One region of the Sporosarcina sp. E16_3 genome, then DNA from elsewhere that is predicted to be linked to it. Evidence: riboswitches for the same ligand, from Rfam matches in the RefSeq annotation. Region 1 holds a riboswitch; each other region holds the start of a gene.
What was found. A riboswitch is a leader RNA that binds a small molecule or an ion and turns the genes downstream of it on or off. The one in region 1 is predicted to bind S-adenosylmethionine.

Region 1 (5,641 bases):
AGGATCCACTATTTAAAAATCTAAATGTCGCGAAAAGTGGAAACGTCTCACAAGTAAATGATATCATTTGGAACACTGCTGGTGGTGTTTTAGCAGCGAACTTAATGCTAGATGATATTGAGGATTACTTCTTGAGGAAGTAATATTAATGAAATGAAATAAAATAACAAAAAAAGTCGAAACAGAAAAAAGCCTGGTGATGCGATGTTTACTCGCTTCACAGGGCTTTTTTCTTATACATAATTTACTTTTCCACCGCTTCTTTTTTATGATACTTTATCACAAACGACGTTTTGGGGTCCCGTTCATGTGGCTGGACTGCGAAAAAGTTAACTATAAATGTTGAACAAATGAAATACCTATAATAAACTGAGCGAAGGCGCCTTACAAGGGGTAGCCGGAGCCCTTGTAAGGCGGCGTAGCTGCTTGGCTTAGCGCGGGAGGCATCCCCTAGCGCTGTAGCGAATTCAATGAAATTCTCTATTTCAAACTACATAATAGATCGCAAGCATACAAATCAAATGAAATAAAAAAGGCATGTATGGTGGGGAACCCAAACACGCCTTGAACTATCACTAATGATCCAGCTACTGGAACATCGTAATTACTATCACAATGGCTCCAAGCAGGATTGAAATCCATGCCAATGCTTTTTGTGGAGAAGCTAAACAGACTAAGCCTAAAACGAGTGCGCCACCACCTAACCAATAAGGTGCATAAAAGAACCCTGCAGCCGCTAAAATTATTGCTAGCCAACCAATCCAGATGCCTAAGGAAGTTTTCAAGTCAATGACCTCCCTTCAATTTGATGGGAACAACAACTGAGTATACTGGTCGTTCGTTATTGTTCTTATAGTTTATTATATGCAGGGTTATGGTGGGGACGGTGGTCATTAGTCGTAATATTGTTATGTGCGTTCAGCTCTCTTTTTCTTGAATGAAATCGGTGAGTGTAGCTGAGGGGACTTGATTAATTATATCAAGGATAGCAAAATCCTATTCAAGTAACTAGGGTGTTTGGGTGAAAAAACAAACTGAAACTATGAAACAATTAATTAATTTATGTAAATGTGTTGCTAATTTTCCAACAATGATGTAAAGTCTGTAATAACGTAACGAAGCAAAACCAACTTAATAGTTTTTCTTATCTAGAGAGGTATAGGGACTGGCCCGATGACACCTCAGCAACCGCCATTTTGTGGCATGGTGCTAATTCCAGCAAGTCGATAAAACGACTTGGTAGATGAGGAGAAGACTTATTCAGATTTAGAGTCTACTTCCTTTATGTAACACAGGAAGAGGCTCTTTTTTATTTTAATAATTTATTCCAATAAGTAACTTATTTTAAAGAACGAGGAAAAAGTTTTGGGGCGGGACTCGAGGAAAGTGAAAGGAGTAAGTGATAGTAATGAATTTAGTAGAGACTATGAAAGAACGCATTTTGATTGGTGATGGAGCAATGGGAACTCTTCTCTATACACACGGTGTGGATCTATGTTTTGAGGAGCTGAACTTGACGCATCCTGAACAAGTGCTTCACATCCATCGGGCCTATATAGAGGCAGGTGCGGATATTATTCAAACGAATACGTATGGCGCCAATTATATTAAGTTAGCACGTTATGGTTTGGAGGACAGTGTAAAAAAAATAAATAAAGCAGCAGTCCAAATTGCCAAAAAAGCCGCTGGTAAAGATACGTTCATCCTAGGGACTATCGGGGGTATTCATGGGTCTCGAACATCCATTGGTACCGAGGAGGAAATCAAGCGCAGCTTTAGGGAACAATTGTATTGCCTACTTCTAGAAGGAGTGGATGGCCTACTTTTAGAAACTTATTACGATTTTGATGAATTAACAACGGTGCTGAAAATTGCACGTGAGGAGACAGATATCCCAATTATTACGAACGTTTCGATGCATGAAGCTGGGGTACTTCAAAATGGGTTGGAGCTAGCGGATGCTTTGCAACAGTTGGAAGATCTAGGCGCGGATATCGTTGGTGTCAACTGCCGCCTCGGTCCCCATCATATGCTTGAATCTTTAGAAACGGTTCCATTAATGAAGCGTGCATTACTCTCAGTGTATCCAAATGCTAGTTATCCAGGATATAAGGATGGGAAATTGTTTTATGAAAATGAGCCTGAATATTTTGAGAAATTAGCAATGAATTTTCGAAAAGAAGGGGTCAGTTTAATAGGTGGATGTTGTGGTACGACGCCAGAACATATTCGTGCACTTGTGAAGGGACTTACAAATCGTGAACCGATTCAAGAGAAATTTATTGAAAAGAAGGAAGCGGAAATAGGGATTGTAGAGTCACCGTCAAAGGAATCGAAACTGCCAACATTGCTTGAAACAGTGAAAAAAAGGCATTCGATAATTGTTGAACTTGATGCACCCAAACATTTAAATACGAGTGAGTTCTTTAAGGGGGCGCAGGCGTTAAAGGATGCTGGTGTGGATGCCATTACATTGGCCGATAATTCATTGGCAACACCAAGAATATGTAATGCTTCAATGGCGTCACTTGTTAAACAAAATATTGGTGCAACGCCTCTTGTCCATATTACGTGTCGTGATCGCAATTTAATTGGATTGCAGTCACATCTCATGGGATTACACACATTAGGTATCACTGAGTTATTGGCAATTACGGGGGATCCTACAAAAATCGGTGAATTCCCCGGAGCAACGTCTGTATTCGATATGACATCTTTTGAATTGATCCAACTCATAAAGCAATTCAATGAAGGCATTTCCAAGTCTGGGAAGTCATTGCAACAGAAGACGTCCTTTACTGTGGCAGCGGCCTTTAATCCGAATGTGCGGCATTTAGATCGCGCCGTGGAAAGATTAGAGAAAAAAATAGAAGCTGGAGCCGACTATTTTATCACGCAGCCTATCTATAGCGCGGAGAAGATTATTGAAGTATACGAGGCGACAAAACATATTGAGACGCCAATTTACATTGGAATTATGCCGCTGACCTCGTCGCAAAACGCCGAGTTTCTACACAATGAGGTACCTGGCATTAAGTTGACGGATCAAGTACGTGCAAGAATGGCTTTGTTAGATGGGAATCGTGAGCAGTCTACGAGAGAAGGTTTAGAGGTTTCTAAGGAATTGATTGATGTGGCGCTTGAGCATTTTCATGGCATCTATTTAATCACTCCCTTTATGCGCTATGACATGACTGTACAGTTGACGGAATATATACACGGTAAAGTGGACGCGATTGTAGCAAGGGAGGTGATTCAAACCAAGAGTGTCGTGTATTAAAATGGATTGAAAAAATAAAATAAAAAATAAAGGGGCTAACATACAATGGTAAAAGTACAAAGTTCAATTAGTGGGTATCCAAGAATTGGTGGAAAACGTGAATGGAAAAGGGCGTTGGAAAGTTTTTGGAATGGGGCAACTTCAGAAGAACAGCTACTAAAAACAACAGAAACGCTTCGGTTAGAAAGTTTACAGAAGCAAAAAGAATTCGGTATCGATCTTATTCCGGTTGGAGATTTCTCATTATATGACCATGTACTGGATACATCGATTATGTTTGGCGTCGTACCAACACGCTTTGAGTATACAGGTGGTAAAGTGCCTTTGGAAACGTATTTTGCAATTGCCCGTGGAACGAAGGATGCAGTTGCTTCAGAAATGACGAAATGGTTTAATACAAACTATCACTATATTGTTCCGGAACTAGAAGGTGTAACGCCACAACTAGTTGAAAACCGTCCTCTCGCTTTTTATAAAGAAGCAAAAGAAAAGCTGGGTATTGACGGCAAGCCCGTTATCCTAGGTCCAGTTACATATATTAAACTGGCAAAGTCTTTCGGCGAAGAGAATTTCCCTGCTTTATTGCAACAGTTTACACCGTTGTATATCGAAGTATTGAAAGAACTTGTAGAAGCAGGGGCCAAGTGGGTTCAGGTTGATGAGCCGATTCTTACAAGTAAGTTGTCGGAAGAAGATTTCCAACATGTGCAACAGGCGTACGCAGCAATCCATGAAGCGGTGCCACAATTAAAGATTATCCTACAAACGTATTTTGAAAAAGTAGCTAATTATGAAGCAGTTGTTGCGTTGCCAGTACATGGATTCGGTCTGGACTTTGTGCATGGCGATTCGCTTGAATTGTTACAGAAATATGGTTTCCCTCAAGACAAAGTACTTGCAGCGGGTGTTATTGACGGTCGAAATGTATGGCGTGCAGATCTAGATAAAAAAGTAACGCTATTAGAAGAAATCCAGTTACATGTTGATAAAAGCCGCTTGATTGTTCAACCTTCTTCTTCACTTCTTCACGTTCCTGTTAGTACGGAAACGGAAGAAAAATTGGATCCAATTATTAAAGGCGGTCTGTCATTCGCTGATCAGAAGCTTGCTGAAATTGTCCTCCTTAGTAGAGGGGTTCACGATGGAACTGAAACGATTGCAACAGGACTAGAGGAGAGCAGAAATGCACTTGCTCGTCTAAATAACTCGAAGTATCGACAAAATGTTGAAGTGAAAGAAACGATTGAAAATTTAACTGAGCAAGATGTAAATCGTTCATTGCCATTTGCGGAACGGATTATTGAACAGCAAAAACGCTTTAATTTACCTCTTCTGCCGACAACGACAATCGGGAGTTTACCGCAGACGCCAGAAGTCAGACAGACAAGATCTAAATGGCGTAAAGGTGAAATAACGAATGAGGCCTACGAGCAATTTATCAAAGATCAGATTGACAAGTGGATTGAAATTCAAGAAGACATTGGCATTGACGTTTTGGTTCATGGGGAATTTGAACGAACAGATATGGTTGAATACTTTGGTGAAAAGTTCGAAGGGTTTGCAGTATCACAGTTTGGCTGGGTTCAGTCATATGGTTCGCGTTGCGTCAAGCCGCCACTCATTTTAGGTGATGTTGCGTTTAGTGAACCAATTACTGTGAAAGAAAGTGTCTATGCCCAAACGTTAACGACGAAGCCAGTAAAAGGCATGCTGACGGGTCCTGTAACGATTTTAAATTGGTCGTTTGTACGGGATGACATTCCACGTTTCGACGTATTGAACCAAATTGCATTTGCACTGCGTAAAGAGATTGAAGAGCTTGAAAAGAACGGTATCCGCATGATTCAAGTAGATGAGCCTGCACTTCGGGAAGGTTTACCGTTAGATCTAGAAAAACGTGAAAGCTATTTGGATGCTGCTGTCTATGCATTCAAACTGGCAACTTCTTCTGTTGAAAATGATACGCAAATCCATACACATATGTGTTACTCGGAATTTAGCGGCATTATCAAATCGATTAGCGCATTGGATGCTGATGTTATTTCAATTGAAACGTCAAGAAGTCATGGCGAAATTATCGCTGCATTTGAGAACAATACGTATGATAAAGAAATTGGCCTGGGTGTTTATGACATCCACAGCCCACGTGTTCCAAGTAAGGAAGAAATGAAACAAAATATTAATCGTGCACTCAAAACCATTAATCCGAAACAATTTTGGATTAACCCAGATTGCGGCTTGAAAACAAGAAAAGAAGAAGAGACGATTGGCGCTTTGAAGATAATGGTAGAGGCGGCGAAAGAAGTTAGGGAAAGTCAGTTGGCTGTACTTAAGAGTTAATTATTTTAAGTTAGCCTTAAA
Region 2 (5,641 bases), on a different contig from region 1:
TCCTAATTCCACATCCGATTTATCTGGAGAAAGTCCAGGAAATCTGTACACGCCACGGTGTGCTGCTTATTGTTGATGAAGTCATTTGTGGATTCGGACGGACTGGGAAAGAATTTGGTCATCAGCATTTTAATTTAAAACCGGACATTATTACGATGGCAAAAGGACTAACGAGCGCTTATTTGCCATTATCAGTTACGGCTATTCGAAAAGATATTTATGAAAAGTTCGATACAGGTGAAGGTAACAGTCATTTCCGCCATGTTAATACATTTGGTGGGAATCCAGCGGCTTGTGCAGTCGCGTTGAAGAATCTAGAAATCATTGAGAGAGAAAGTCTTGTTGAACGGTCGGCTGAGCTTGGCGAGCGTCTCCTAAAAGAGTTGGCAAGCTTAAAGGATCATCCGTTTGTTGGAGATATCCGCGGGCTTGGATTCTTGTTAGGCATTGAACTTGTGGAGAATAAAGAAACGAAAGAACCTGCTACAAATGCCCGTGTTGCGAAAATCATTGGCGAATGTAAGGCGAATGGACTTATTATAGGAAGGAACGGCGATACAGTTGCTGGGTATAACAATATTCTAGCGCTCAGCCCACCGCTGTCTTGTACGGATGAAGATGTGGACTTTATTATTGCGGTTATGAAGAGAGTGTTCAGTGAAAACGAATGAGTTAGGGGAATACTTTTTATCCTGCTAAATAAAAAACTGAGAACCTCCTATTTAGGGGCTCTCAGTTTTTACTTTTATTCTTTTTAAACACCGTCGAAACCCGCTTCTCACTACGCTCTTTCATCCGTTGGAAATTCTCAATATGCTTCCAAACCGCAATTGCAAATAACAGAGTTGCTATCACGACCGGCCAGTATCCGTCCGTCCACACTGCCATCGCGATAAGCGTCAGGTAGAGCATCAGTACACCGAACACGAGAAAGTCTGTTACTAGCGCTACGACGACAAATAATACAAAACCGATGAGTCCAATCTGCCAGTCGATGGCGAGCAGTACACCAATAATTGTCGCGGTTCCTTTACCGCCGTTAAAGTTCATATAAAACGGGAAGTTATGCCCAATTACGGTTGCTGCACCTGCGAGGAATAAAAGTGAGGCTAAAATGTCTCCTAGAAGTCCCGCGTTATCTGCGAAATAACGCACAAGTAAGACAGCTGCCGCACCTTTTCCGATATCAATTACTGCAACAAGTGCGCCGAATTTCTTTCCAAGAACAATGGTCGCATTCGAAGCGCCGGCATTTTTTACACCAGTTTCTTTCAAATTAACGCCGGATATTTTCTGCGCGATAACTGACCCATGCAGACAACCGACTGCATATCCCCAAAAGAGCACGCCTACAACCCACAACCACATATCAAATTCCTCCTAAAATGGCGATAGATTAAGTGTAACATTCTACATAGACACAAGTTTCAGAAATATTGTTCAATAAACTATTGACAAAGTATTGAGATATCTACTATACTATGTCACAAGATGGAAAACTGAATATCACAAACTCTTATCAAGAGCGGCGGAGGGAATAGGCCCTGCGATGCCCGGCAACCAGCAAGTCACCAACTTGCAAAGGTGCTACTTCCTACAGATTCGTGCGAACGGTCTGAAAGATAAGGGGAGGAATAAGCGAAAGCGTAACCCTCTTCTTAAGCGAAGGGGGTTATTTTTTATTCCGAAAATACCCCTAACGCCTCCGTACATCACAATCGTATCCATCTAAAAAAACTCTGGAGGTAATGAAAATGACAAAACTTCAACCCGAAACAATTCTTCTACACGGTGGACAAAAACCTGATCCTGTAACAGGTTCACGCGCAGTTCCAATTCATAGAACCTCTTCTTTTGTATTCCGTGATACAGAGCACGCTCAAAAATTATTTGCACTACAAGAAGCAGGCAATATCTACACACGCATCACAAATCCGACTGTTGCAGTTTTTGAAGAGCGTATTGCGCTTCTTGAAGGTGGTACGGCGGCAGTTGCATTGTCTTCTGGCATGGCGGCTATTGCATTTTCCATTTTGAACGTTGCAGGGGCCGGAGATGAAATTGTTGCAGCAAGCAACTTATACGGTGGTACGTATAATCTATTCGCCACTACGCTACCGCGATATGGAATTAATGTAAAATTCGTCGACGCAACAGATTCTGAAAATTTCCGTGTAGCAATTACAGATAAAACAAAAGCCGTATTCGCAGAAACAATCGGTAACCCGGGTCTTCATGTTCTTGATATTGAAGCGGTTGCGAACATTGCGCATGAAAATGGTCTTCCGCTTCTCATAGATAGTACATTTGCATCGCCATATGGTTCGAATCCTATTGAGTTCGGTGCGGATGTTGTCATCCATTCTGCTACAAAATGGATTGGTGGGCATGGTACGACAATCGGTGGGGTTGCTGTTGATGCCGGAACATTCGATTGGACACAGGGGAGGTTCCCTGGCTTCACAGAGCCGGATGCATCATATCATGGTCTTCGTTACGGAATTGATACAGCAGCAGCGGCATTTGCGACTAAACTACGCGTTCAACTCTTGCGTGACTTCGGGCCTTGCTTAGATCCGGATAGTGCATTCAACTTCCTCCAAGGACTTGAAACGTTGCACCTGCGTGTGACAAGGCATAATGAAAATGCCGTTAAGGTAGCGGAGTTCTTGAAGAAACATCCATCTGTTGAATGGGTAACATATACAGGCAACGAAGATCATCCATCTTATGACCTTGCGAAAAAGTACTTGAAAAACGGTTTCGGTTCCATTATTGTATTTGGTATTAAAGGTGGACGCGATGCAGGCCGAAATGTAATTGATAACGTTAAGATCTGGTCGCATGTTGCGAACGTTGGGGATGCAAAATCGCTGATTATTCATCCTGCTTCAACGACGCATCAGCAACTTGGACCTGAAGACTTGGAAAAGTCGGGCGTAACAGAAGAATTGATCAGACTATCGGTTGGGCTTGAATCTGTAGAAGATATTATTGCAGACCTTGCACAAGCGATTGAACTAGCAGTACCAGTAACGGTATGATTTTCGGGTAAAAGGAAGGGCGTGACAATCGTGAAGACGGGAATTGTAGAAATCGGTAACATGACATTGGAATCCGGTGTCGTCTTAGAAAATGTACAGCTTGCTTATGAAAGAATAGGCAGTCTGGATAGACCGATCGTCTTAGTTTGTCATGCCTTGACAGGAAATCACGTGACAGTTGGAACGGATGAAAACCCGGGTTGGTGGAGCGGGCTAGTCGGCCGTGGGAAAAGTATCGATACGAACGGGTTATCAGTCATCTCTTTTAACGCACTTGGCGGAAGTGACGGATCAACAGGGCCGTTAGCTGTTAATCCAGCCACGGGTGAGTTTTATAGGAACTTATTTCCGGAAGTAACAATCCGCGATATGGTGCACGCGGAACGCAGAGCGTTGGCGGTACTTGGCGTCAATCGAATCCGGGCGGTCATCGGCGGTTCGTTTGGTGGCATGCGTGTACTTGAATGGGGCATTTTGTATCCCGAAGATATGGATATTCTATTCCCAATGGCTGTGACGCCGCAAACAACTAAAATAGGGAGCAGGCAATCTCCTTTTGGAAATAGCAGAAATGATATGGAGAGTTGCTATCCCTTAATTCGTGCCATGAATACACATGATATTGGCCGTGATCGGGGGGGCATTGAAATAGCTTCCAGCCGGATAACTGCAAAAGTAGTGGCCTTTGCGTTTACGCACGATCCAATGTGTCCGACGGAAGAAACTCGAACGTTTGTCCATATGATTCCAAATTCAATCTATTGTTTGGTCAATACAAAAAATGGCCATGAAAGCTTTTTAACGGAATTTGAAAAATGGGGACTTGTCATCAACCAGTCCATGGAGGTGGCGGTATGCCGTCAATCAAAGTCGCCCTACTTGGCTTCGGCACTGTAGGTGAAGGGATTTATAGGATTTTGAATGAAAGAAAAGAAGAGATTAAACGAGAAACCGGCTGTGTAATCGATATCGTTTCTATCTTGGTTCGTGATAAGGCGAAAGAACGTCTAGCAACACCTGGAACGAGGATAACGGACGACATTCAGGAAATTTTGTCAAATCCGGACATTGACTTCATCTTTGAGGCAATTGTTGGGGAGGAGCCCGCATATACGTATCTTTCGGAAGCGATAGAAAAAGGTTTTCATGTTATAACAGCAAATAAGACGATGTTTGCGAAACATGGTCCAGCGTTGCTAAAGCATGCGAAGTTCCGCGGAGTTCACTTTGGTTACGAAGCAACGACAGCGGGCGGTGTACCGATTATCCGTACGGTGACTAACTTGTTACTAACAGATCGAGTGCGACGAATTCGAGGCGTTTTGAATGGTACTTCCAATTTCATATTGACGAAGATGCGGAAAGAGGGAATCCCGTTTAAAGCCGCGCTTCATGAAGCACAGGTGCTTGGTTATGCGGAAGCAGATCCAACGGACGATATAAGTGGCAAAGATGCCTTTCGGAAACTGATGATTTTGAGCGCACTTGCCTTTGGTAGTCAACCAAATTGGCAGGGCGTTTCGGTTGTTGGGATTAACAAGGTTACAATTGAAGATGTAGCGGATGCATCTAAGGCTAAACTTCGTTATCGGCATGTCGCTGATATTTTGATTGATGAAAAGGGAATATTGCACGGTAGTGTGGGGCCGGTTCTTATTGGCCCAGAACATCCGCTATATGGTGTTGATGGCGTAAATAATGCAATTATTGTTGAAACTGATTATCTTGGTGCGCTCACACTTGTTGGTCCGGGCGCAGGAATGTACCCAACGGCGAGTGCAATGGTTGGAGATTTCCTTCAAATGATTGGGAAACGTGAAAAAGTTCTTGTTACTAGTTAAGAAAAAGCGATTCCATATATGGAATCGCTTTTGGGTCATTATTTTAATTTCATCAACTTTAATTCGGCTTTCAACGCTTTAAGCAATGCGACAACCATGAGCAGCAAGACAAAAGAAAATGGCAGTGCAGCGATAATAATTGTGTTTTGCAAAGCGGTAAGGCCGTTGACAGATAGCAAAATGAGCGCAATTGTGGACTGAATAACGCCCCAAATGAGCTTCACATTATTCGGTGGCGTCAATGAACCGTTTGTTGATTGCATACCGAGGACAAAAGTTGCTGAATCCGCCGATGTGATGAAGAATGAAATAATCAATAAAATCGCACAAATGGATATTATGAACGACAAAGGCATAACATTGAACATTTCAAAAATAGTTAGTTCTGTACTTGGTACTGTCAAGTCGGCAAGTCCTTTTTTCTGGATATCAATCGCTGTTGAACCAAACGCTGAAAACCAAAATGTAACCAGGAGTGTAGGCGCAGCAAGTACGCCAATCATGAACTCCCTAATTGTCCGACCTTTTGAAATACGAGCAATGAACATACTGACAAACGGTGCCCAAGCAATCCACCATGCCCAGTAGAAAATTGTCCAACCATCGAGCCATTCCCGATCAGTGGAATTCAAAGGCGCTGTGCCGAAACTCATTTGGATAAGGTTTGAAAAATAGCCGCCAAATGAATCGGTGAACATATTGAAGATGAGCAATGTCGGTCCTAGAACGACGATAAACCCAAGAAGTACTAGTGTC
Region 3 (5,641 bases), on a different contig from region 1:
CATCTGAAGTGCAGCTTCCAAATCAGGGAGTAGCCCTTCTTTTGTTCCTTCAATAATGTAATAAGCAAGACGTTCAGGAACTGTTTTTGGAATATCATCTTCTGTTTTCTCTTTTTTCTTACCGCGATAAAAATCAGTGAAATCAGCAAGTGTTTTGTCCGTTGTGGTAAATAAAAGCTCGTCCGCCATTTTAATTTCCTGCTCTGGAATAGACGCAAAGCGCTCCAGTTTCTCTGTATTCACAATCGCAAAATCAAGCCCTGCTTGCGTACAATGGTATAAATAAACGGCATTCAACACTTCACGTCCGACCGGCGGCAGTCCAAATGATACATTACTTACACCTAACGTCGTTAAACAGCGTGGCATCTTTTCTTTTATTAAACGAATGCCTTCAATCGTTTCTACTGCTGCACCAATGTATTGTTGATCCCCTGTTCCGACTGGGAATACGAGCGGATCGAAAATAATATCTTCCGGCGCAAGGCCCCATTTGTTGACAAGCAAGTCATATGAACGCTCCGCGATTTCAAGTTTTCGTTCACGCGTAACGCCCATTCCGATTTCATCAATTGTCCCTACGACGACAGCGGCACCATACTTTTTCACAAGTGGCATCACTGCGTCAAAACGTTCTTCCCCGTCTTCTAGGTTGATGGAGTTAATAATTGTTTTACCTTGTGAATACTTTAGCGCTTCCTCAATCACATTTTCATCCGTCGAGTCAATGACAAGTGGTACTTTAACTTTTTTCACAACCTCTTTCATGAATTCGGACATGTCCTCTAACTCATCACGGTCTGGGTTCGCAAGACAAATATCAATAACGTGCGCGCCGCCTTTTACTTGGGCACGTGCAATTTCAGATGCTTCTTCAAACTTGCCTTCTATAATTAGTCGTTTAAATTTCCGAGATCCTATTACATTCGTGCGTTCGCCAATTAATAATGGACGCATTGATTCATCATATTGAAGGGGCTCAATCCCAGATAAAACATGACCACGACTTGATTCCGCCGGCTTACGTGGCGCCAAATCCTTCACCGCTTCTCGTAGTGCTCGAATATGTGCAGGAGTCGTTCCGCAACATCCACCCACCACATTTAACCAACCTTTTTCTGCAAAACCCTTTAACTTTTTAGAAAGTGATTCGGGCGATTCATGGTAATGCCCTTCTTCATCTGGTAATCCAGCGTTCGGATAACAGCTAACATAGCCATCCGATATCTCTGACAGCGAGCGGATATGATCCCTCATAAATTCGGGTCCAGTTGCACAGTTTAAGCCTACAGAAAGTGGTTTAACATGCTCAATGGAAATATAGAAGGCTTCAATGCTTTGGCCAGCTAGCGTCGTTCCCATCGGTTCAATTGTTCCTGAAATCATAATTGGAAGTTCTATCCCCGTAACTTCAAACGCTTTTTTAATGCCAATTGTAGCGGCCTTGACGTTCAGCATATCTTGGCTAGTTTCTAGTAAAATTAAGTCACTTCCGCCTTCAACTAATGCTTTTGCTTGTATGTAAAAGTCCTGTGTCAATTCGTCAAACGTAATTCCACCTGTGACAGATAGCGTTTTCGTCGTTGGCCCAATTGCACCTGCTACAAAACGTGGCCATTCATCTGTAGAGAATTCAGCACTGCATTTCTTCGCAAATTGTGCGGCGCGGAAGTTAATGTCATGTGCTTGGTCTCCAAGATCATAATCATTCAACACAACTGGCGTTCCACCGAACGTATTCGTACAAATGATATCGGCACCCGCTTCTAAATAACCACGATGAATCGTTTCAATAACGACTGGATTAACGATATTTAAATATTCATTACAGCCATCATATTCTTCCCCACCGAAATCTTCCGGAGATAGATTCGCGTTTTGAATCATCGTTCCCATTGCTCCATCGATGATAAGAATTCTTTTTTGAAGTTCCTCTTTAATTAGGTGAGTCGACATAGCTGATCTCTCTCTCTCTGTACGTGAATTTAGTTGTAATGGTGAATAAATTTCAATAACATGCCATTTCGAATGAAAAACGTGATTATGTATTAGCTACTAAAATACCTTTTGCAGCTTTAGTTTCTCTAGTAAACCTATTCTACTTATCCTGCAAAATCACAAAAAAACCTTCTATGAAAAGAAGGCTTACGATATCTAATTCGTTCCTTTTCATCTGTCAGGACATCGCTCGCCTGCTGGATTTAGCACCTCACCTGACGGCTGGTTGCTGAAGCGTCATAGGGCCAGTCCCTCAACTTCTCTTGATAAGAATTCACTATTCAGTTTTAGTTAGTAAGTGTATCGTAACTTGATAGTCTGTTTCAGTCAAGCCTATTTTCATAAGATAGGGAATCTTCTTTCTCCTCGGATAGACAGTTGATTCAATCATCCTTATCATTTTTTCTAACCTTCTATCGCTACTATCCAATGAATCAATAAAATTCTTTTATTAAAATTGGTTTATCTTAAATCAGTGCGGGTATAGTTAGATTACAAGGCGGAACTACCGGAGGATGGACCTTAGTAGACGAGTAACCTACAGGCGATTCTGACGATGAACTGCACAGCCTTGGCGGAAAATTTGCTTTACTGGCGACAGGTACACTTTTTTAGAACCACGTTATCAGGTTCCAATCTTTATGTGTTAACCAAGCAGTAAACGTACCATTTTTTGTGGAAGTGCAACTTGAAGACTGACTTCAAAAAAGCGGATTGCGTACCAACCATCTTGCGTCTGCATGGCCCGAATGGCTAATTGAGTCAGCCCTATCAAACTGCATTGACGAGCGTTTCATTATTATTCGTCAGGAAGAACAGTTTGTGTAATTGAAAAAAACTATCAAATTTTCCGAGTGCACCCCCTTTTTATCGGGGAATAAAAAAAGCATGATCCTCTTAGTTTGTAACCCGTTCAGTGGAGTGGTACAGAATTCAAATTAAAGCATTTTAAAGACCGCTAATTCGATTCTGAATTAGCGGTCTTTAAAATGCCTATACAACAATGTTTACATATAAATCACACTCGTTTTTACAATTGGATTGACAGAAGAAGCAATCACCTTGCAATAAATATTCTAAGGTGAATATAACGTGTTAAAACCACTGCTAATTTAGTGGTTAAATTGAAGGATAATCGAGAGAGAAAAGATGATATTTACCAACCCAAAAACTTGAAAATGCAAATATGTAAAAAGGACCAAACTTGCCCTTTTGCTAATACCGATTAAGTGAATTGGTGCAATTTTTTTCGCTATGTTTAGTTTCATCTTGGACAATTTCAGTAATTCCAGCGGGAGTTAGTTTATCTTTCTCACAAAACTGTTTTACCTTGTTTCCTATTTTTGTGATTCCATAATAATACGTTATATCTGTTTCATCTTTGAAAACTACCCTATAGTGACCGTGAAAAAACTTCCTGTTTATAGTGTGTTTTGGTTCTATAAAGTGAGATTCATTTATCTCTTCTTCTGCATATCCCTTTTCCGACAAATATGTCGGCACTTTTTTGTCTGCTATATATTTTGTAATAGGATTACCATTGTTCAACACGTAAAAAAGACTTAAAGTGATTCCTATGATGATAATAAGCACACTAAGACTTAAAGCAATCACTCTAAAGATTTTCTTTTTCATCAAACTTCCCCCTAGGCAAATTCCGTATTTTGGTAGAGTCGTTGAGTAACGGTACTTTTATTAATACGTTTTAGCAAATATTAAGTTTCATTTTTTAAAAATAACGTGAATTAGAAATGACTACGTATCAATCTCCTTTACCCTCTATACTATATATATCCAATAAAACCTTTTAAAGATAAGTTTTAACTTTAGATATCTGATAAGTTCAAGAAATGAAAAAGCACCACTACATACGGTGCTAATTAGTAACTAGAAATGGTGTGAAACATCTGCTGAAATCTAGTTAATTATTGTGTTATTTGATTTGTTATTTTGTGTTTTGTACTACTGAACTGAATGGGGAAAATTTATTAACAGTTGTTATTTCATCAATTTGCGGTTGTAATTTGATTTATTTCGGGAACACTACAGCTTACTGGAGGAGATAAAATGGCTAGAAATAATAGAATTTTAGTGCCAGGTGCACGACAAGCATTAGATCGGCTGAAAGCGGACGTCATGCAAGCCCAAGGCTACGACGTGGATAAATCTGAACCTAACAACGTGAAATTCGAAATTGCGAAGGAACTAGGCATTCCACTGACGAAGGGCTATAACGGAAAACTAACGTCGGAACAGGCGGGGAAAATCGGTGGCCCGATTGGCGGTAATATGGTGAAAGAAATGGTGAGAATGGCGCAAGAGCGGATGGCGAAGAAATGAAAATAACGCTTGTCCCGCAACTTATGGGGCAGCGTTTTTTATTTGTTGGACAGTTTGTCATGTTTGTTGGACACTTCAGCAAAATGGTTGGACACTCTACTGCGTTTGTTAGACACTTCGGTACAATGGTTGGAAATCACCGCGTTCGTTGGACTCTAACATAATGGTTGGACTGTTTGGCACCTAAAAAAGCACCAGCCAAGTTGCAGCCGGTGCTCCATTTTAAAACTTCGATCCAGTATCTCCGAACTCTTTGAGTAGTTCCCCAAAACTTTTGTTTTTCTCACGTTCTTTGCGTTCAAGGCGAAGTTGCTCTTGGCGTTCTTCTTCTTTCGTCTCTTCAACAGCTGACAATGCCTTTTTTGCCGCTTTCAATTTCTCAAGAATATCATCATCAAGTGCATCGGAATATACAGATCCTTCGTTAGCCCTTTTTTTCGGTTGTGGTGTAGTTTGTTTACGTTTTTTCGCCATTTATTTCACCTACTTTCGTTCATGGTCGTGTAACGATGGTTGCGACACCTTGACCCCCACCAATGCATAGCGTGGCAAGTCCGGATTTCACATCACGACGTTTCATTTCGTGAAGAAGTGTCACTAGGATGCGTGCCCCACTAGCCCCGATTGGATGGCCAAGTGCGATTGCACCGCCGTTGACATTAAGTTTTGATGCGTCAAATTCCAGTTCTTTTCCGACTGCGATTGACTGTGCTGCGAATGCTTCGTTCGCTTCAATCAAATCAATCTCGGATAGTTGCATATTGGCTTTAGTGAGCGCTTTTTTAACTGCTTCCACAGGGCCCAGACCCATAACCGAAGGATCCACACCAGCATTACCATTGGCTACGATTGTTGCTAGTGGTGTCAAGCCAAGCTCGTCAGCTTTTTCTTTCGACATGATGACAAATGCTGCTGCGCCGTCGTTAATGCCTGAAGCATTCCCCGCTGTCACACTGCCATCTTTTTTGAATGCTGGTCGAAGTTTACCGAGCTTGTCTGCAGTTGTTCCGGCTTTGACGTATTCGTCTTGATCGAAAATAATAGGATCACCTTTACGCTGCGGAATTTCAATCGCAACGATTTCTTCAGCAAAAGTTCCGGCTTCAATTGCCGCCGCAGCTTTTGCCTGCGATGTTGCCGAAAATGTATCTTGCTCTTCACGTGTAATTGAATAGCGATCACAAAGATTTTCTGCCGTGATGCCCATATGGTAATCATTGAATGCACACCATAGTCCGTCAGAGATCATACTGTCGATAATTTTTTGGTCCCCCATTTTAAAGCCTTCTCGGCCATCTTTCAT
Region 4 (5,641 bases), on a different contig from region 1:
TGGACATTCACTCTCTTGAGAGTAAAAGGAGGAAACAACATTGACTGAATTAAAAACAAACGACCTGATTAAAGGTGGAGCATTCCTAACAGAAGACATTGAAGCAAGTCGGGTATTTACGCCTGAAGATTTTACTGATGAACAGAAAATGATTGCGAAAACAACAGAAGACTACGTGAAAAACGAAGTTCAACCTGTTGTGGAAAATCTTGAAAATCATGAATTCGAACACTCTGTAAGACTATTGAAATCTGCCGGGGATCTTGGACTTCTGGGAGCGGATGTACCTGAAGAATATGGCGGCCTTGGGCTCGACAAAATCGCGTCTGCACTTATCTCAGAAAAAATGTCTGTAGCAGGCGGATTCTCAATCACCCATGGCGCACACGTTGGTATTGGAACGTTGCCAATCGTCCTTTTCGGAAATGAAGAGCAGAAGCAAAAATACTTGCCGAACTCTGTATCAGGCGACAAAATTTCTGCATATGCACTGACTGAGCCAGGTTCTGGTTCGGATGCATTGGGTGCGAAGACAAATGCAAAGTTGAATGCTGCCGGAACACACTACATCTTAAATGGTGAAAAACAGTGGATTACGAACGCTGGATTTGCGGATATTTTCGTTGTTTACGCGAAAATCGATGGCGATAAATTCACTGCGTTTATCGTTGAAAAAGAATTCCCAGGTGTATCTGTCGGAGCTGAAGAGAAAAAGATGGGTATCAAATCATCATCTACTCGTACGCTAATCTTACAAGACGCAGAAGTGCCAGTTGAAAACCTGTTAGGTGAAATTGGTCGCGGACATATTATTGCGTTCAATATCTTGAATATCGGCCGTTACAAATTAGGAGTCGGCACAATGGGTGGATCTAAACGTGCGCTTGAACTTGCAATTACCTATACAAATCAACGTCAGCAGTTCAAAACGCCAATTTCTTCATTCAACTTGACGAAACAAAAGTTAGCAACGATGGCATCTAAACTGTATGCAGCTGAAAGCTTGATTTACCGTACAGTTGGCTACTTTGAAGAGCGTCAAAGCCAGTTGAGTGTTGAAGAGCAAAAAGACGGCAAAGCAATTGCGGCAGCAATCGCAGAATACGCAATCGAATGTTCGATCAATAAAGTCGTGGGATCTGAAGTATTGGATTACATCGCTGACGAAGCAGTACAGCTTCATGGCGGATATGGTTTCATGGCAGAATATGAAGTAGAGCGCATTTACCGCGATTCACGCATTAACCGTATTTTTGAAGGAACGAATGAAATCAACCGTCTGCTAGTGCCAGGCACGTTCCTGAAAAAAGCAATGAAAGGCGAATTGCCATTGCTACAACAGGCGCAAGCACTTCAAGCGGAACTTCTAATGATGATGCCAGAAGAAATCGGTGACGAAGCACTTGCACAAGAAAAAGTACTTGTTAAAAACGCCAAGAAAATCGGTTTGCTAGCTGCGGGTCTTGCCGCGCAACGTTTCGGCACGAAGCTAGAAGCTGAGCAAGAAGTACTTGTAAACATTGCAGACATCGCTAATAATGTCTTCGCAATGGAGTCTGCACTTCTACGTACAGAAAAAGCAATTGCGCGTAACGGGGAAGAAAAAGAACAACAGAAGATTCTTTACACACAAATCTTCTGTCAAGAAGCATTTGAGGATATTGAAAGAGATGCGAAAGAAACACTGATGGCAGCTGTTGATGGCGACAACCAGCGCATGATGATTTCTGCACTGCGTAAATTGACACGCTCAAATCCGTATAATATCATAGCGAAAAAACGTGAAGCGTCGGTTAAGCTGATCGAAGCGGAGAAGTATATCGTTTAATACGTTTGTTGAATAACCATATATTTGCATAAAACGCTGGCGAGAAGGGCTTGGAAATCGCTATTTTTCACTGGGTTATTTCCGGTTCGCTTTCGGCGAAATAATCACGACACTATTACTGAGGGAAAGGTGTGGCTAGAAGTGCTCCGTCACTTTTAGCCACACCTTTTTAGTTATCCTGTTGTGATTATTCGCCTGTCGCGTACCTACACTATTTAAGTGGAAAATGCAGTTTCTTTGGAAGAAAAGAATAGAAGACTTTCTATAAAGAGTGTAAGTGCCCGAAAATGAAATTTCGGGCACTCTAGTACGTAGTACAATGTGTTCCTTGCTTACTTTTAGCAAAGATTATGTGGGGTTCTATAAGAAGGTGACACCTCATTAAAAAAAATAGAGATACTATATAATCGTCACGATTAATTTAGAATTCTATAGAACCTATACTATTTCCCTTGTACGGCGAATGAATCTAGCGAAGGAGCGACAAGTGTGAGCCGGAGTAATGAGACCGACAGTGATCTTCTGGGGGGCTCATTACGGGAGGCCATCACCAAGCGACGAAGCGGTATTGGAAACTACTTCCTAGTAATAACCACAAAAAACTCCCTTGCTTTGCATTTGTTAAGTGCTAAGTACATATCAAGACATCCCGGTAATCGTATAGAAGTCATTCAATTCCAAAGCAATCAAAAGTCACCTATACATGGAACGCCCAATAGGTACCTGGACGTCTTTTCTGTTATAATGGCGAAAATGGAGGCGTTACGGTATGGGATTAATTTACTACGGTTATCCAAAGTGTGGAACATGCAGGAAAGCTAAGAAGTGGCTTGAGATGAACAACCTGGACTTCCAGGAAGTGAACATAGCAGAGGCTCCTCCTTCAGAAGAAGAGCTTGGGAAGATGATTGCGGCATCCGGACTGGAATTGAAAAAGTTTTTCAATGTCAGTGGGCTGAAATACAGAGAACTTAATTTGAAAGATAAATTACCCACAATGACAGATGAAGAGAAGATCAGCTTGCTATCATCTGACGGTATGCTGATTAAAAGACCGCTTGTTTTTGGAGACGGTAAAGTGACTGTTGGTTTCAAGGAAGATGAATTCGACAAAGTATGGGGTAACTAATTTCCTATCTTGTCTTTATCCAAGAAATATGACAGAATTGAAGAGAATGAAACTATTTATTTGGAGGGATACGGAATGAGCACACCAAAAGATCTGCGTTATTCTGAAGAGCATGAATGGGTAAAAGACGAAGGCGGTAACTACCGTATCGGTATTACACACTTTGCACAATCTGAACTTGGCGATATCGTATTCGTTGAACTTCCATCTGTCGGCGATGACATCAAAGCGGACGAGCCTTTCGGAAGCGTTGAGTCAGTTAAGACAGTATCTGAACTTTATGCACCTATCAGCGGTAAAGTCATTGAAGTGAACGAAGGACTTGAAGATAGCCCTGAATTCGTCAATGAATCACCGTATGAAAACGCATGGATGATCGTCGTTGAACCTTCAAATGTTTCTGAGCTAGACGAACTTATGTCAGCTGAAGCGTATGAAAAAATGACTGTCGGAGAATAACTAAAACAAGGCGCCGGTATTTTTCCGGCGTTTTTTGCATCTCTATATAGAACAGAGCAATAGAGGAGGCATCTTGTGTCGGATGAAAGAGTAATTATCGTTGAAGGTGGTTCGGATAAGAAGCGTTTGGCACGAATACTTATTGAGCCTGTCGAGATTATTTGTACGAACGGCACAGTAAGTCCTTATCGGCTTGAAGAGTTGCTTGCACCTTACGAAGAACATGAACTATTCGTCTTCGTTGATGCGGATGAAGATGGAGAAAAGACCCGCATATTATTCAAAAGAGAGTTCCCAGCGGCAATCCATTTGTACACGGAAAAGGTTTACCGAGAAGTGGAGACAACACCGTATAAAGTGTTAGCTACAATACTACAAGGTGCGAATTTTAAAATTCGACCGGAATTTCTAATTTAAAGGATGTAGAATTAATGGAAACTTGGACACGCGAACAATGGGAGACGGCTTTGAAAGGGTCTTCAGTAGCAGCGTTTTATTTATATACACCGATGTGTGGAACATGTGCGGTCGCTTCTAAAATGATGAACGTTATTAACGTCATGAGACCGGAAATACCAATTGGGAAAGCAGATTTGAATTATGTACAAAACATCGCAATTGACTATGAAATCGAAAGCGTTCCTTGCCTTCTTATACAAAAGGATGGCGTTGTAATCCATAAAATATATGCGTTTCAGTCAGTTCCGTATCTACTAGAAAAAATAGATTGACAACGGATGTATAGTACTGATATACTACGTATTAACATTCAATTGAATAGTCACTCTTATTAAGAGAGGTGGAGGGATAGTGCCCTGCGAAGCCCGGCAACCGTCACGAAAGTGAAATGGTGCCAAGTCACACAAAGCGTAAGCTTTGAAAGATGAGAGATTGGACAAACGTTTATTTTAATATAGCGTTAAGCCTTTCTGCCCGTCTGCAGGAAGGCTTTTTTGTATTCTAAAGGGATCGCAGCCAAAGAGCGCCGCGTCCTGCGGCAAAGGCTGCATGACCTGCCTCCTGCAGGCCCAAGCGGAAGGCGCCTGCTTAGATGCGACAGGCATAAGGCAGAACGGCGTAGCGGCGAACTACCGCATAGCTGGGCTGACTTATGACCCGAGCGTCTGGCGCCTGAAGCTAGACAGAGTTAGTAACAAAACAATTTTTTAGAGGTGAAATAGATGATTCATTTAACGGATATTAATAAAAGATTCGGTGAAGGGCCAGGAAGTATTTCTGCAGTCGAAAATGTATCGCTTGAAATTGCTGACGGTGAGATTTTTGGAGTCATCGGCTACAGCGGGGCAGGAAAAAGTACGTTGATCCGACTACTGAACGGTCTTGAAATGCCGACATCGGGCAGTGTGAAAATAGGAAGTCTAGAAATATCAGCAATCAAAGGTAAAGAACTGCGGGAAGCACGACAAAAAGTGAGTATGATTTTCCAACACTTTAACCTACTGTGGTCTAGAACAGTAAGGGAAAATATCGCTTTCCCTCTTGAAATAGCGGGTGTAGGAAAAGTCGAGCGTGAAAAGAAAGTGGCGGAATTGATTGAAGTAGTCGGTTTGAGTGGTCGTGAAAATGCGTATCCATCCGAATTGTCCGGAGGTCAGAAGCAGCGCGTAGGGATTGCCCGTGCGCTTGCAAACGACCCTGAAGTCCTTCTTTGTGACGAAGCGACTTCAGCCCTTGATCCAGAAACGACGGATTCGATACTTGATCTCTTAACGGGCATCAATGAACGACTTGGACTGACAATTGTTCTTATTACACATGAAATGCACGTTATCCGTAAAATTTGCCACAGAGTTGCAGTTATGGAAGCAGGGAAAGTTGTTGAGTTGGGGGATGTCCTTGATGTATTCCAATCGCCGAAGGAAGCGATTACGAAGCGATTTGTCTCTCAAGTGACAGAGCCAATAGAAGCGAAGCAGGCAATGGCGCATATTAAAGAAGAATTTCCTTCTGGAACGCTTATCAAGCTTGTTTTTGTAGGAGAGAAAACAGAGCAGCCTGTGCTCGCGAGTCTTATTCGGAAATTCACTGTCGATGTCAATATCGTTCAAGGGAATATTTCTCATACACATGGCGGAGCATACGGCACACTCATACTTCAGCTCCTTGGCGATTCGGTAATCATTGAGGAAGCAATTCACTATCTTCATGAAAATGATGTTCAGACGGAGGTGATCGGTAATGATTGAAAACCTTTTTCCGAATGT

Region 2: another riboswitch for S-adenosylmethionine. It lies ahead of I2483_RS07740 (O-acetylhomoserine aminocarboxypropyltransferase/cysteine synthase family protein); the one in region 1 lies ahead of I2483_RS14120 (bifunctional homocysteine S-methyltransferase/methylenetetrahydrofolate reductase).
Region 3: another riboswitch for S-adenosylmethionine. It lies ahead of metH (methionine synthase); the one in region 1 lies ahead of I2483_RS14120 (bifunctional homocysteine S-methyltransferase/methylenetetrahydrofolate reductase).
Region 4: another riboswitch for S-adenosylmethionine. It lies ahead of I2483_RS11085 (methionine ABC transporter ATP-binding protein); the one in region 1 lies ahead of I2483_RS14120 (bifunctional homocysteine S-methyltransferase/methylenetetrahydrofolate reductase).

The regions. Positions count from the first base shown of each region.
Region 1 covers NZ_JADPRX010000025.1:24,913-30,553, forward strand. The annotation lists gene I2483_RS14110 (ABC transporter substrate-binding protein) at 1-143, shown strand, start outside; gene I2483_RS14115 (hypothetical protein) at 588-785, opposite strand; SAM riboswitch class I at 1,142-1,250, shown strand; gene I2483_RS14120 (bifunctional homocysteine S-methyltransferase/methylenetetrahydrofolate reductase) at 1,409-3,280, shown strand; gene metE (5-methyltetrahydropteroyltriglutamate--homocysteine S-methyltransferase) at 3,326-5,620, shown strand.
Region 2 covers NZ_JADPRX010000009.1:30,235-35,875, reverse strand. The annotation lists gene I2483_RS07750 (aspartate aminotransferase family protein) at 1-671, shown strand, start outside; gene I2483_RS07745 (glycerol-3-phosphate acyltransferase) at 733-1,368, opposite strand; SAM riboswitch class I at 1,514-1,629, shown strand; gene I2483_RS07740 (O-acetylhomoserine aminocarboxypropyltransferase/cysteine synthase family protein) at 1,755-3,044, shown strand; gene I2483_RS07735 (homoserine O-acetyltransferase family protein) at 3,075-3,941, shown strand; gene I2483_RS07730 (homoserine dehydrogenase) at 3,899-4,885, shown strand; gene I2483_RS07725 (BCCT family transporter) at 4,924-5,641, opposite strand, start outside.
Region 3 covers NZ_JADPRX010000014.1:26,109-31,749, forward strand. The annotation lists gene metH (methionine synthase) at 1-1,956, opposite strand, end outside; SAM riboswitch class I at 2,167-2,271, opposite strand; gene I2483_RS10055 (DUF3139 domain-containing protein) at 3,214-3,633, opposite strand; gene I2483_RS10060 (alpha/beta-type small acid-soluble spore protein) at 4,066-4,338, shown strand; gene I2483_RS10065 (hypothetical protein) at 4,335-4,502, shown strand; gene I2483_RS10070 (YqkE family protein) at 4,561-4,812, opposite strand; gene I2483_RS10075 (acetyl-CoA C-acetyltransferase) at 4,832-5,641, opposite strand, start outside.
Region 4 covers NZ_JADPRX010000016.1:62,223-67,863, reverse strand. The annotation lists gene I2483_RS11110 (acyl-CoA dehydrogenase family protein) at 41-1,828, shown strand; gene I2483_RS11105 (arsenate reductase family protein) at 2,598-2,957, shown strand; gene gcvH (glycine cleavage system protein GcvH) at 3,033-3,416, shown strand; gene I2483_RS11095 (toprim domain-containing protein) at 3,492-3,833, shown strand; gene I2483_RS11090 (thioredoxin family protein) at 3,848-4,147, shown strand; SAM riboswitch class I at 4,201-4,306, shown strand; gene I2483_RS11085 (methionine ABC transporter ATP-binding protein) at 4,598-5,623, shown strand; gene I2483_RS11080 (methionine ABC transporter permease) at 5,616-5,641, shown strand, end outside.